3 regions of the Rugosimonospora acidiphila genome follow, and region 1 is predicted to be linked to each of the others. Evidence: riboswitches for the same ligand, from Rfam matches in the RefSeq annotation. Region 1 holds a riboswitch; each other region holds the start of a gene.
What was found. Region 1 has a riboswitch for thiamine pyrophosphate ahead of thiC (phosphomethylpyrimidine synthase ThiC). Riboswitches for the same ligand answer to the same signal wherever they lie in the genome.
Positions count from the first base shown of each region.

Region 1 (4,527 bases):
GGGCTCCCGCCGCAAGCCGACCGAGGTCAAGCCTCCGGCGCCCGAGCCCGACGACGAGTACATGGACTGGGTCAAGGGGCTCGGTGTGAAATCCCCGTCCGTGCGGCTCGGCGGCAACCGGGCCGCCCGGCATGCCCGGGAGGGCGACGACGAGACCGGGCGCCCATCAGCCTGACCCGCTCGTCACGGGGAGGTACACGGCGCCGCCGGACGCCACGAACTCGGCCGACTTCTCGCTCATGCCGGCGGCGACCGCGGCGTCAATACTGACGCCGTGCTCCGCCGCGTACCGCTGCAGTTCCTGACCGATCTTCGGGGAGCAGAACCGCGGCCCGCACATCGAGCAGAAGTGCGCGACCTTCGCCTGCGGGACGGGCAGCGCCTCGTCGTGGCACGTGCGCGCGGCCTCCGAGTCGATCGCCAGGTCGAACTGGTCCTCCCAGCGGAACTCGAAGCGCGCCTTGGACACGGCGTCGTCCCAGGCCCGGGCGCCCGGATGACCCTTGGCCAGGTCGGCCGCGTGAGCAGCGATCTTGTACGCGATGACCCCGGCCTTGACGTCCTCGCGGTTCGGCAGCCCGAGGGCGCCCTTGGGCGTGATGTAGCAGAGCATCGCGGTGCCGTACATCGCTCCCATCGCGGCGCCGATGGCCGAGGTGATGTGGTCGTAGCCCGGCGCGATGTCGGTGGTCAGCGGGCCGAGGGTGTAGAAGGGTGCCTCCCGGCACCACTCCTGCTGCAGGTCGACGTTCTCCTTGATCTTGTGCATCGGTACGTGGCCGGGGCCCTCGATCATCGCCTGCACGTCGCGGCGCCGCGCCACCCAGGCCAGCTCGCCGAGGGTCCGCAGCTCGGCGAGCTGGGCCGGGTCGTTGGCGTCGGCGATGGACCCCGGCCGCAGCCCGGCGCCGAGGGAGAGGGTGATGTCGTACTGCGCGAGGATCCTGCATAGGTCCTCGAACCGGGTGTACAGGAAGTTCTCCTGATGGTGCGCCAGGCACCAGGCGGCCATCATGGAGCCGCCACGCGAGACGATTCCGGCGATCCGCCCGACCGCCAGCGGGATGTGCCGCATCAGCAGGCCGGCGTGCACCGTCATGTAGTCGACGCCCTGCTCGGCTTGCTCGATGACGGTGTCCCGGAACAGCTCCCAGGACAGCCGGGTCGGGTCGCCGTCGACCCGCTCCAGCGCCTCATAGATCGGTACCGTGCCGATCGGTACCGGCGCGTTGCGCACGATCGCCTCGCGGGTCTCGTGGATGCGCTCGCCCGTGGTCAGGTCCATCACGGTGTCCGCGCCCCAGCGTGTGGCCCAGCGCAGCTTCTCCACCTCCTCATCGACGCTGGACGTTCCCGACCCGGAACCGATGTTCGCGTTCACCTTGACCAGGAAGCGTTTGCCGATGATCATCGGCTCCGACTCCGGGTGGTTCGCGTTGGCCGGCAGCACGGCTCGGCCGGCCGCGATCTCGTCGACCACCGTGGAGACCGGCACGCCCTCACGCAGCGCCACGAACTCCATCTCCGGGGTGGCCATGCCCGCACGGGCGAAGCGCAGCTGCGTGCCGCCGGCGACCCGTTCGGCCACCCACGGCGCCCGCAGCGGCGGCAACCCGACGGCCGGCCCGTCCGGGGCCGGTCCGGATGTGTCGTAGAGCCTGACCGCCGAGCCGTCGCCCGCTAGCGTCACTTCACGGAACGGCACCCGGATGTCGGTGCGCGGGCCCGTCACATAGACCTTCATGTCCCCCTCCACTGAAGCCCAGACGATTTCAGCGGGCCGCGTTGCCCACCCTCGAAACGCCGCGATCCGGGGCGAGGCGCCCCGGATCGCGAGAGATTTACGCAGTTGCAGTTATCAAGTGCGATTGGCACTTGCATGGGCACTGTGCTCACCGCGGCCGATGCGCGGCCCTTCGGTGCCGGATCTCGATCCCGACGCGCATCCGGGACCAGACGCAACCGGCTCGTGCATGAGCTCACCGCCGCTCCTCCCTGCGCCGGCATTACCCGGATCAGGTTCGACGGTCAGGGGCGCCTCAGCCCCACTCTCAGCCCAGTGCTCCGGGCTCCCGTGGAAAGTTGTGTGTCTTTTGACGTTATGCGCGGTGACCGTTCTGCGCAACGGTGGTTCAGCCGATGTCCCAGGTCGGTTCGGGTGCCTCCACCACTTCGCCGTCGCCCTGGAACACCAGGAACCTGTCGAAGGAGCGGGCGAACCAGCGGTCATGGGTGACCGCGACCACGGTGCCCTCGAACCCCCGCAGCCCGTCCTCCAGCGCCTCGGCGGAGGCCAGGTCGAGGTTGTCGGTCGGCTCGTCCAGCAGCAGCAGGGTCGCCCCGTCGCATTCCAGCAGCAACACCAGGAACCGGGCCTGCTGGCCGCCGGAGAGCGTGTCGAACACCTGGTCGCCCTGGCCGGCCAGCTCGTACCGGCCCAGCACCTTCATGGCCGCGTGCCGGTCCATCCCGGCGCGGCGCTCGCCGCCCCGCCACAGAATGTCCACCAGGGTCCGCCCCATCAGGTCGGGCCGGTCGTGAACCTGGGAGAAGTGGCCGGCCACGACCCGCGCGCCGAGCCGGGCCGAGCCCGAGGCCGCCACCGGCTCCACCGTGGACAGAGCGGGAGCCTCCGGCTCGGTACCGCCGACGGCGAGCAGCCGCAGAAAGTGCGACTTGCCGGTACCGTTGCCGCCCAGCACCGCCACCCGGTCGCCGTACCAGACCTCCAGGTCGAACGGGTAGGTCAGCCCCTCCAGCTCCAGGCCCTCGCAGATGATCGCCCGCTTGCCGGTGCGCCCGCCGGACAGCCGCATCCGGATGTCCTGCTCGCGCGGCGGCAGCGTGGGCGGCCCGGCCTCCTCGAACTTGCTCAGCTTGGTCTGCGCCGACTGGTACCGCGAGGCCATCTTCGAGTTGTACGACGCCTTCTGCTTGTACATCAGCATCTGCGCGCGCAGCTTCTCGCGCTCCTCGTCCCAGCGCCTGCGGTCGCGCTCCAGCCGCTCGTGCCGGTCGGACCGCGCCGAGTGCCAGGACTCGAACCCACCGGGGTGCACCCAGGCCGAGCCACCCTCGACGGCCACCACCCGGTCGGCGGTGCGGGCCAGCAGCTCACGGTCGTGCGACACGTACAGCACCGACTTCGAGGACTCGGCGAGCCGGCTCTCCAACCAGCGCTTGGCCGGCACGTCCAGGAAGTTGTCCGGCTCGTCGAGCAGTAGCACCTCGTCGCCGCCGCGCAGCAGCAGTTCCAGCGCGAACCGCTTCTGCTGCCCGCCCGAGCAGGTACCGACCCGGCGGTCCCGCACCGCGTCCCAGGACAGGCCCAGGGCGGCGACCGCAGCGGTGTCGAACAGCACCTCGGCGTCGTACCCGCCGGCCTCGCCCCACCCGGTCAGCGCCTCGGCATAGCGCAGCTGCGCCTTCTCGTCCGCCGGTGCGCTTCTCATCGCGCGCTCGGCGGCGGCCACCCGCTCGCCGGCCTGCCGGACCAGCGGCGCGGCCAGCGACAGGGCGAGGTCGCCGAGGGTACGGTCGTCGTCGATCATCCCGATGAACTGGCGCATCACGCCCAGGCCGCCGGCGCGCGCGATGGCGCCGGTCCGCACCGGCAGGTCGCCGGCGACCATCCGCAGCAGCGTCGTCTTGCCGGTCCCGTTCGGGCCGACCAGCGCTATCTTCGCGCCGTCCGCGACCCGGAAGGACACGTCGGCGAACAGCGTGCGGCCGTCGGGCAGGATGTGACCCACCCCGGCGACGTCGACGTACCCCATGGTTACCGGATTGTGGTCATCGATGCGACTCTCGTCACCTGGTTTACTCTGAGTGATGCACCGACAACACTCGGTACCCTTTCTGTGACGCGCACCGCTCCACCCGGTACCCCTGCCCGGACAGCCAGTCCTGCAGCGAGTCCCCGCCGAGGTTGCGGCTGACCACCAGCCAGGCCGTGCCGTGCGGGGCCAGCCGTGGCAGCCAGCGCAGCAGGAGTTCGTGCAGTTCGGCCTTGCCGATGCGGATCGGTGGATTGCTCCAGATCTCGTCGAATACCACCTCGTCGGGCACCTGAGCCGGGGTGGCCGGGATGATCCGGTCGGCCAGGTCGAGCGCCGCGGCGTTCTCGGCGACCAGTTCCAGGGCCCGGGAGTTCACGTCCACGGCGTAGACCCGCGCCGCCGGGGAGCTCGCCGCGAGTACAGCGGTGATCGCCCCGTACCCGCAGCCGAGGTCCAGGTACGCCCCGCCGCGCGGGCCGGGCAGCGGAGCCTTGCGCAGCAGCACGGCGGTACCCGGGTCGAGCCGCTGCGCCGAGAACACCCCGGTCGAGGCGGTCAGCGTGAATTCCCGCCCGCCCGCCTCGAAGGTCACGGTACGGGCGGCCGGAGCCGCGGCCGGCTCGGCGCTGAAATAGTGGTCACCGGTCATTTGAGGATTGTGGACCGGCCCTATCAGTTGCCCGCGAGCGCCCGGCCTTGGGTAGCCTATCCGTCATGACTTACGGGTACGGCGAATCGCCGGACGGAT
Region 1 is NZ_BAABJQ010000001.1:478,141-482,667, reverse strand. Features, by position in the region: gene ABEA87_RS02435 (hypothetical protein) at 1-175, shown strand, start outside; gene thiC (phosphomethylpyrimidine synthase ThiC) at 167-1,744, opposite strand; TPP riboswitch at 1,976-2,086, opposite strand; gene ABEA87_RS02425 (ABC-F family ATP-binding cassette domain-containing protein) at 2,133-3,776, opposite strand; gene ABEA87_RS02420 (class I SAM-dependent methyltransferase) at 3,820-4,428, opposite strand; gene ABEA87_RS02415 (hypothetical protein) at 4,494-4,527, shown strand, end outside.

Region 2 (4,527 bases), on a different contig from region 1:
CCCCGGTGCCCGGGTCGGCCTCGGCCACCTCCGCGGCGACCGCGTGCCAGCGGGCCTCCCACTCCGCCGGGTCGCCGCCGCACGCCCGCACGTACGCCTGGGTCACCTGCAGGCTGGGCAACTTCCGGCCGCCGGCCGCGTCCGCCAACGTCGTGGACGAGTAGTGCGCGCGCCTGGCCAGCTCACGGTACGGGGGGCTGCCCGCCTTCTCGCGCAGCCGGCGCAGGTCGGCGGCGAATCTGGTCAGCACGTGGTCGTCGGCCTCGAGTGGTCTCTCGTTGCGCGGCACGATCTCCACCCCTTGACGCCCGGATAGGTATCAACGCGACTGAATCCGGCGTTTCTGTCGCGCGGCCATTATCCGGAGTCTGTTGTCCGGCGTCCAGCCAGCGACACCGGACAACGTTTGGCGGATATAACCGGCTGGCCGGTGTCTGCCGACGGGACGGCTCCCGCCAGCACCAACCCGGTCGGGCCACGTCGTACGGGGGCGGCACGACATCGGCGAACTTCATCGCCAACCGAAGCCGATTTAACAGCCGAGCCTTTCACTTGCTTGAGAAAAGCGAGTCGAGGCGGCATCGAAAGTCCGATTTCGACACCAGTCAGGGAGCCTCGATGAGCACGAGTTCGTACCGCGGCGACAGCGCCGGCATGGGTGGCAGCCATCACGAGGCCAGACCCGCCTAGGGCCTTCCGGGGGGAGCGCAGCCGGAGCCGGCGTGTGGCGGTGCGAGCACCCCCGCCCCAGCGGGAAGCGCCCCGTCTACGCCGCCTCGGCGAGGGTGGCGGCCGACAGCCGTTGGGCCCAGGCGCGCGCCGCCGCTCCCGGATCGTCCGCCTCGGTGATGGCCCGCACCACGACCACCCGGCGGGCGCCGCGGGCCAGCACCTCGTCCAGCCGGTCCAGGTCGATCCCGCCGATCGCGAACCAGGGCCGGGTACCGGAGGCCGACCGCGTGGCGTGGCTGAGCAGGTCCAGGCCGGCGGCCGGCCGGCCGGGCTTGGTCGGGGTGGCCCAGGTCGGGCCGGCGCACAGGTAATCCGCGCCCGGCTCGTCGCGCGCCGCGTCGAACTGCTCGGGCGAGTGGGTGGAGCGACCGATCACCGGCCCGTCCCCGATGATCCGGCGGGCCAGCGGCACCGGCAGGTCGTCCTGGCCCAGGTGCAGCACCGGCGCCCCGCAGGCGTGCGCGAGGTCGACCCGGTCGTTGACCGCGAACAGCTTGCCGTGGCGCTCCGCCGCCTCCGCGAACACCTCCAGATAGCGCAGTTCCTGCCGGGCCTCCAGCCCCTTCTGCCGCAGCTGCACGATGTCCACCCCGCCGGCCAGCACGGCGTCGAGGAAGTCCGCCAGGTCACCCTGGCGGGTGCGGGCGTCGGTGCACAGGTACAGCCGGGCGCCGGCCAGGGCGGCCCGGACCTGCTCGGGTGATCGTGAGCTCATGGTCGGCGACGGTACCCGATGCGCCGGTATCGGCCGGCGCGTATGGTGAACCGTGCACGGGAGCCCGGTAGACCGGGCTGAGAGGGCTGGCTGGGAGCCGCCGACCGTTGAACCTGATCCGGGTAATGCCGGCGCAGGGAGTGCTCACCGACCCCCAGCCGCCGCGTTGCCTCGCGCACGCGGCGTGACCACGGGAGGCCGGATGGGTAGCGGCGCCACCGACGTCGTGGTGGTCGGCGCGGGCGTGATCGGGCTGTCCATCGCCTGGCGCTGCGCGCAGCGGGGGTTGGCCGTGACCGTGCTGGATCCGGCGCCGGGCTCCGGTGCCACCTGGACCGCCGCCGGCATGCTCGCGCCGGCCACCGAGCTGCACTACGAGGGGCGCCCGCTGCTGGCGCTCACCCTCGACTCGGCGGCCCGGTACCCGGGCTTCGTCGCCGAGCTGGCCGACGCCACCGGGGTGGACGTCGGGTACCGGCGGTGCGGCACCCTGCAGGCCGCCTGGGACGCCGCCGACCTGGCCGCCCTGCGCGACCTGCACGCCTTCCAGTCCTCGCTGGGCATCGAGTCGGAGCTGCTGACCAGCAGGCAGCTGCGCGCCGCCGAGCCGGCCCTGGCGGCGGGGCTGCCCGGCGGCCTCTGGGCGGCCGACGACCACCAGATCGACAACCGGATGCTGCACGGCGCGCTGCGCCGGGCCGCCGGCGGTGCCGGCGTGCGGGAGGTCACGGCCCGGGTCGGCGGCTGGCTGAGGCGCGGCCAGCAGGTGGTCGGCGTGCGGACCGAGAGCGGGGACCGGTTCGAGGCCGGCACGGTGGTGCTGGCCGCCGGAGCCTGGTCGGCGGCCGTTGCCGAACTGCCAGCCCAGACCGGGCCCTCGACACCGGCGGGGCTTCAGGTTCCGGCGGGGCTTCAGGCTTCGGCGGGGCTTCCGGCGGAGGTGGTGCCCCCGGTCCGGCCGGTCAAGGGGCAGACGCTGCGCCTGCGTGGCCCGAGCGACCTGCTCAACCACGTGGTACGGGGTGCCGTGCGGGGCAGCCCGGTCTATGTGGTGCCGCGCGGCGATGGGAGCCTGGTGATCGGCGCGTCCAGCGAGGAGGCCGGGTTCGACCTGGGCCCGCGCGCCGGGGCCGTGTACGAGCTGCTGCGCGACGCCCAGCTGCTCCTCCCGGTGCTGGGCGAGGTGCGGTTCGACGAGGTGAGCACCGGCCTGCGCCCCGGCTCGCCGGACAACCTCCCGATGATCGGCGGCACCGTCGTGGACGGCCTGCTGGTGGCGACCGGCCACTACCGCAACGGGATCCTGCTCGCGCCGCTGACCGCCGACGCGGTCGCCGGCCTGATCACCGGCGAAGACCCGGGCATCGATCTGACCGCCTGCGACCCGCGCCGGTTCTCTCGCTCGGAGGTATCCGCATGACGCTGACGATCAACGGTGAACGGGTGGACCTGCCCGACGGGTCCACCCTCGCCGAGCTGGTGACCTCGTGGGCTCCCGCGGTGCGTGGGGTCGCCGCGGCGGTGGACGGTGCGGTGGTGCCGCGCGGCACCTGGACTCAGGTCGCGCTGTGTGAGGGCCAGCAGGTCGAGCTGCTGACCGCGGTACAGGGAGGTTGACGTGGACGATCCATTCATCATCGCCGGACAGGAACTCGGCTCCCGGCTCATCCTCGGCACCGGCGGCGCGCCGAGCCCGCAGGTGCTCGACGAGGCGGTGGTGGCCTCGGGTACCGCCATGTGCACGGTCGCCATGCGGCGGGTGGACCCGGGCACCTCGGGCTCGGTACTGGACGTGCTGGTGGCCCGCGGCGTACGGGTGCTGCCCAACACGGCGGGCTGCCGTACTGCCCGGGAGGCGCTGCTGACCGCGCGGTTGGGCCGGGAGGCGCTGGAGACCCCGTGGGTGAAGCTGGAGGTCGTCGCCGACGACGAGACCCTGCTGCCCGACCCGGTGGAGCTGCTGGACGCGACCGAGTCGCTGGTCGGGGACGGCTTCACCGTGCTGGTCTACACCAACGACGACCCGATCCTGGCCCGGCGCCTGCAGCAGGCGGGCTGTGCCGCGGTCATGCCGCTGGGCGCCCCGATCGGTAGCGGCCTGGGCATCCTGAACCCGCACAACATCGAACTGATAGTCGCCGAGGCGACGGTGCCGGTGGTGCTCGACGCCGGCATCGGTACCGCCTCGGACGCGGCGCTGGCCATGGAGCTGGGCTGCGACGCGGTCCTGCTCGCCTCGGCGGTCACCCGCGCGCAGGAGCCCGCCCTGATGGCGGCCGCGATGGCCGACGCGGTCCGGGCCGGCCGGATGGCGCACCGGGCCGGGCGCATCCCGCGCCGGGAGCATGCCAAGGCGTCCTCGCCGACCCGGGGCATGGCAGCGCTGTAGCACCACACCGTGGTGCAGCGCACCGCTGTAGCACCACGCCGTGGTGCAGGCGAGCGCTGTAGCACCACTTCCATCACCACCGCGGGAGCTCGGGGTGTACCGGGCTGAGAGGGCGGCTGCCGCCGCCGACCGCCGAACCTGACCGGGTAATGCCGGCGTAGGGAGCGCAGATGAACCAGACAGTCCTCGAACCGGTGGCGCCGGCCAGCACCGAGCCCGGCCTCACCCTGGCCGACCCGCCGCCGCGCACGCTGGGCCTGCTCGACCAGGTGGCGCTGTGGGGCAACCTCGGCATGACGCTGCTCGGCCCGGTCAGCGCCCTGTTCGTACTGATGCCGGCCGGGATGCCCCAGCTGTCGCTGGCCGCGGCGTTCACCGCCACCGTGGCCGGGACCCTGATCGGCACCGTGCTGCTGTCCCTGGCCAGTTTCGCCGGGGCGCGGACCGGAGCGCCCGCCATGGTGCTGATGCGGGGGCTGTTCGGCGGTCGGCTGTCGTACCTGCCCACCATCCTGAACCTGGTGCAGTGCCTGGGCTGGGCGATTTTCGAGCTGGCCGTGATCTCGGCCGCCGCGCAGCGGCTGCTGCCCTGGCGGGCGCACTGGGTGTATGTGGTGGTGGCCGGCGCGGCGACCACGGGCATGGCGCTGCGGCCGCTGGGGGCGGTGCGGCTGCTGCGCCGGTACGCGCT
Region 2 is NZ_BAABJQ010000030.1:77,385-81,911, forward strand. Features, by position in the region: gene ABEA87_RS34615 (nSTAND1 domain-containing NTPase) at 1-289, opposite strand, end outside; gene thiE (thiamine phosphate synthase) at 767-1,447, opposite strand; TPP riboswitch at 1,494-1,604, shown strand; gene thiO (glycine oxidase ThiO) at 1,650-2,867, shown strand; gene thiS (sulfur carrier protein ThiS) at 2,864-3,064, shown strand; gene ABEA87_RS34635 (thiazole synthase) at 3,066-3,836, shown strand; gene ABEA87_RS34640 (purine-cytosine permease family protein) at 4,007-4,527, shown strand, end outside.
Region 2: another riboswitch for thiamine pyrophosphate. It lies ahead of thiO (glycine oxidase ThiO); the one in region 1 lies ahead of thiC (phosphomethylpyrimidine synthase ThiC).

Region 3 (4,527 bases), on a different contig from region 1:
CCCGATCCGGTGGCGGCGTGGCGCAGCGGCGACCCGGAGACGGTGGACGCCCTGGCCGCGCTGGAGCTTCGACGGCTCGGCGTGCGGATGCGTGCCGGGAGCCCTCCCGCGGTGGCCGCCCATTGATCGGCTGGGCCGGCCGGTGGCGGACCGGCCGGCCCCGCCGACGACCTAACCCCGCCGACGACCTGACGCCGGCCGCCGTCCGGCGCCACCCCTAGGCGGGCGAGTCCGACGCGGGTGGGTCCGGCGCGGGTAGGTCCGAGACCGGCGAGCCGACCGGTGCGAGCCGGCGGCGGACGTCCTGCTCGGTCGACGGGCCCGGGTGCCACCCGGTGACCCACTCGCCGTCGGCCGGTGGCGGCAGCACGCCGTCCTCCAGGAACGCGTACCGCCCCGCCACCACCCGAGCGGCCGCCACCGTGTCCAGCGCGTCGGTGTTGTCCCACAGCGCGGCGAACAGCGCCTCGGCGCGCTGCCTGGCCTGTCGGCAGAACAGGTCGGCCAACTCCAGCTCGGCGTCGCTCGCCGAGCGGGCCCGCACGCAGGTGGCCGACATCGCGAACAGTTCCGCGCCGATGTCCACCACCCGGCCCAGGAAGCCCTGCTTGCGCTCCAGCTTGCCCTGCCACCGGGCCATCGCGTAGAACGTCTCGCGGGCCAGCTTGCGGGAGGCCCGCTCCACGTAGCGCACGTGCGGGGCGAGCGCGCCGTACTCGGCGAAGGCACCCGGCGCCTGGCCCTTGCCGACGACCAGGGTCGGCAACCATCGGGCGTAGAACCCGCCGGCACGCGCCCCGGCCCGCGCCTTGCGACCCAGCGACGCGTCCGGGTCGATGATGTCGCCGGCCACGGACAGGTGGGCGTCCACCGCCTCCCGGGCGATGAACAGGTGCATGATCTCGGTGGAGCCCTCGAAGATGCGGTTGATCCGCAGGTCGCGCAGCATCTGCTCGGCGGCGATCGGGCGCTCGCCGCGGGCGGCCAGCGAGTCGGCGGTCTCGTATCCCCGGCCGCCCCGGATCTGGATCAGCTCGTCCGCCATCTGCCAGGACATCTCCGAGCCGTACAGCTTGATCAACGCCGCCTCGATGCGGATGTCGTTGCGGTCGTCGTCGGCCAGCATGCAGGCCAGTTCGAGCATGGACTCCAGCCCGTACGTGGTGGCCGCGATGAACGCGATCTTCTTGGCCACCGCCTCGTGCCTGGCGACCGGCAGGCCCCACTGCACCCGCTCGGCCGCCCACTGCCGGGCCACCGCGAGGCACCACTTGCCGGCGCCCACGCACATCGCGGGCAGCGACAGCCGGCCGGTGTTGAGGGTGGTCAGCGCGATCTTCAGGCCCTGCCCCTCGCGGGCGATCACATTCTCTGTCGGCACGAACACGTCGTGGAAGCGGGTGACGCTGTTCTCCAGGCCGCGCAGGCCCATGAAGGCGTTGCGCCGCTCGACGGTCACGCCGGGCGAGTCCGCCTCCACCACGAACGCGGTGATCCCGCCCCGGTGCCCTCCGGACTGTCGATCGCCGCCTTGCTGGTCCGGCCCACGAGCGGGCACCTGCGCCATCACCACCAGCAGCGTGGCGAGCGTGCCGTTGGTCGCCCACAGCTTGACCCCGTTCAGCCGGTAGCCGCCCTCGACCGGGGTCGCGGTGGTGGACAGCCGGGCCGGATCGGAGCCCACGTCCGACTCGGTGAGCAGGAACGCGGACACCTCCCCGGCCGCGAGCCGGGGCAGGAACCTCCGCTTCTGCTCGTCGTCACCGAACAGCTTGAGCGGCTGGGGCACGCCGATGGACTGGTGCGCGGACAGCAGGGCGCCGATCGCCGGGTTCGCCGACCCGACCAGTGCCAGCGCCCGGCAGTAGTGCAGGTTGGACAGGCCGAGGCCGCCGTACTTCTCATCGATCTTCATGCCGAACGCGCCCAGTTCGGCGAGGCCGCGGATGACTTCGTCGGGGATCCGCGCCTCACGCTCGATGCGGGCGCCGTCGATGCCGGCGGCGAACTCGCTGAGCCGGGCGAGGAACTCCTCGGCCTTGGCCGCGCGCGCCGGATCGGGCGCCGGCCACGGGTCGATCAGGTCCATCCTCAGCCGGCCGAGGTACAGCTCCTTTCCGAAGCTGGGCTTGCGCCACTCCGTCTCGCGGGCCGCCTCGGCGGTCTGTCGGGCCTGCCGCTCGTCGACGCCGGCCGACCCGTCGGTCGGACTCCGATCTGTCCGCGCGGTCACCGGCCCGGTCGCCGGATCAGGGTCGGTCCTCGCCGGCGGTTGCTGGGCGGTCGCCTCCGAGGGCTCACCGCCGTCCGGGCCGAACTGCGCGGAGCGTTGATCCATCGTCGTCATGGCCACCCCCCAGTGGTCTGGTCGGGCTTCCTGTGACCCACGCTACTCGCGGGTACTACCCGGCGGTAGCGTCTTGTCCGGTGCTACCCTCGGCGGCACAACTTCATGCGAAGACTTCGTTTCCCGTGATCCACGAGACACCGATCCACGGGGCCCGAGCCTTCGTCCGACAGGGGAGCGCGCAGCGCTGAGAGTGTGGCCGGGACGGTCACAGACCCTCGAACCTGATCTGGGTAATGCCAGCGCAGGGAGTTCGGTCGATCTCCAGCCGCGCCATGTCCATTGGGGGCATGGCGTGCGTCTTCTCCTGGTATGTCGTCTACCGGGAGGAATTGTCCATGGAAATCCGTCGCTGGCGGACCGTCGACATCGTGGTCGCCGCAGTGATCGCGGTCGCCTTCGGCGTCGTGTTCTACGCCTGGGATCAGATCTGGAACGGTCTCGACGGCGCGTTCCCCGGCTTCCCGCCGGCCCGCGCGGCCCTCAACGGGATCTGGTTCCTACCCGCCGTGGTCGGACCGCTGGTCATCCGCAAGCCCGGTGCCGGCCTGTTCGCCGAGCTGGTCGCGTCGACCATCGAGGCACTGCTCGGCGCCCAGTGGGGCCTGTCCACCATCCTGTACGGCCTGTTGCAGGGCTTCGGCGGAGAGCTGCCGTTCGCGGCCACCGGGTACCGCTCGAGCAAGCTACCCACCGCGCTGGTCGGCGGCCTGTTGGCCGGCGCGGCCGCCGGACTGCTGGACATCGTGCTCTACTACCCCGACTACTCGACCGCCTGGAAGATCGGTCAGGTCGCCGTCTCGGCCGGCAGCGGCCTGGTGATCACCGGCCTCGGCGGCTGGGCGCTGACCCGCGGGCTGGCCCAGACCGGGGTGCTGGACCGCTTTCCGGCCGGTCGGGAGCGGACCGCCGTTTGAACCGCACCGACGCCATCCGGCTGGACGGGTTCGGCTGGCGGCACGCCGGCCGCAAGGCCTGGGCCGTGCGCGGAGTCGATCTGCGCATCGAGCGCGGCGAACGGGTGTTGCTGCTGGGCCCCTCGGGGGCCGGCAAGAGCACCCTGCTCGCCGCGCTCGCCGGGCTGCTCGCCGAGGACTCGGGCGAGCGCGAGGGCACCATCGACCTCGGCGGCCTGACCCCGGGCATCGTCTTCCAGGATCCGCAGACCCAGTTGGTGATGTCTCGGGCCGGCGACGACGTCGCGTTCGGCCTGGAGAATCACGGCGTACCCGTGGCGGACATCTGGCCCCGGGTGGACGAGGCGCTCGCCACGGTCGGCTTCCGCTACGGCCGGGGCCGCGACACGGCCGCCCTCTCCGGCGGCGAGGCGCAGCGGCTGGCGCTGGCCGGCGCGCTCGCGCTGCGCCCGTCGCTGCTGCTGCTGGACGAGCCGACCGCGAACCTCGATCCGGCCGGCGCTGGGCAGATCCGTGCCGCCATCGCCCGGATCCTGGCCGCCCGCGACACCACCCTGATCCTGGTCGAGCACCGGGTGGCCGAGGTGCTGCCGCTGGTCGACCGGGTGGTGGTGCTGGAGGCCGGCGGCGGGGTCGTCGCCGACGGCGTACCCGAGGCGGTGTTCGCGACGCACGGTTCGTGGCTGGTCGAGCGGGGCGTGTGGGTACCGGGGCACCAGGTCACATTCGCCCGCGCGACGAATGCCGGATCGCTGGCTGGCCCGGTTCGGCCGGCCGGCTCCCCCGGCCCGGTGCTGCTGCGCGCCGAACGGGTGGCGGTACCCGACCGGCTGTCCACTATGGACATCACGGTACCGGCCGGCGAGGCGCTGGCCGTGGTGGGCCCGAACGGCGCCGGCAAGTCCACGCTCGCCCTGCTGCTGGGCGGCCTGCTCGCGCCCGGCTCCGGCACCGTGGCCGCGACCGAACGGCTGGCCGGCCCGCTCGCCGGTCGGCCGCCGCACCGGTGGCGGGCCGCGTCCCTGGCCCGGCACATCGGCTCGGTGTTCCAGAACCCGGAGCACCAGTTCGTCACCTCGCGCGTGCGGGACGAACTCGCGCTCGGGCCGCGCCGCACCGGGGCGAGCGAGGAATCCATCAAGTCCACTGTGGACAATCTGCTGGTACGGCTGCGCCTTGACCGGTTGGCGGCGGCCAACCCGTACACGCTGTCCGGCGGCGAGGCCCGCCGCCTGTCGGTGGCCACCGCCCTGGCCACCGCGC
Region 3 is NZ_BAABJQ010000006.1:345,718-350,244, forward strand. Features, by position in the region: gene ABEA87_RS13695 (hypothetical protein) at 1-126, shown strand, start outside; gene ABEA87_RS13700 (acyl-CoA dehydrogenase family protein) at 218-2,347, opposite strand; TPP riboswitch at 2,509-2,615, shown strand; gene ABEA87_RS13705 (ECF transporter S component) at 2,686-3,264, shown strand; gene ABEA87_RS13710 (ABC transporter ATP-binding protein) at 3,261-4,527, shown strand, end outside.
Region 3: another riboswitch for thiamine pyrophosphate. It lies ahead of ABEA87_RS13705 (ECF transporter S component); the one in region 1 lies ahead of thiC (phosphomethylpyrimidine synthase ThiC).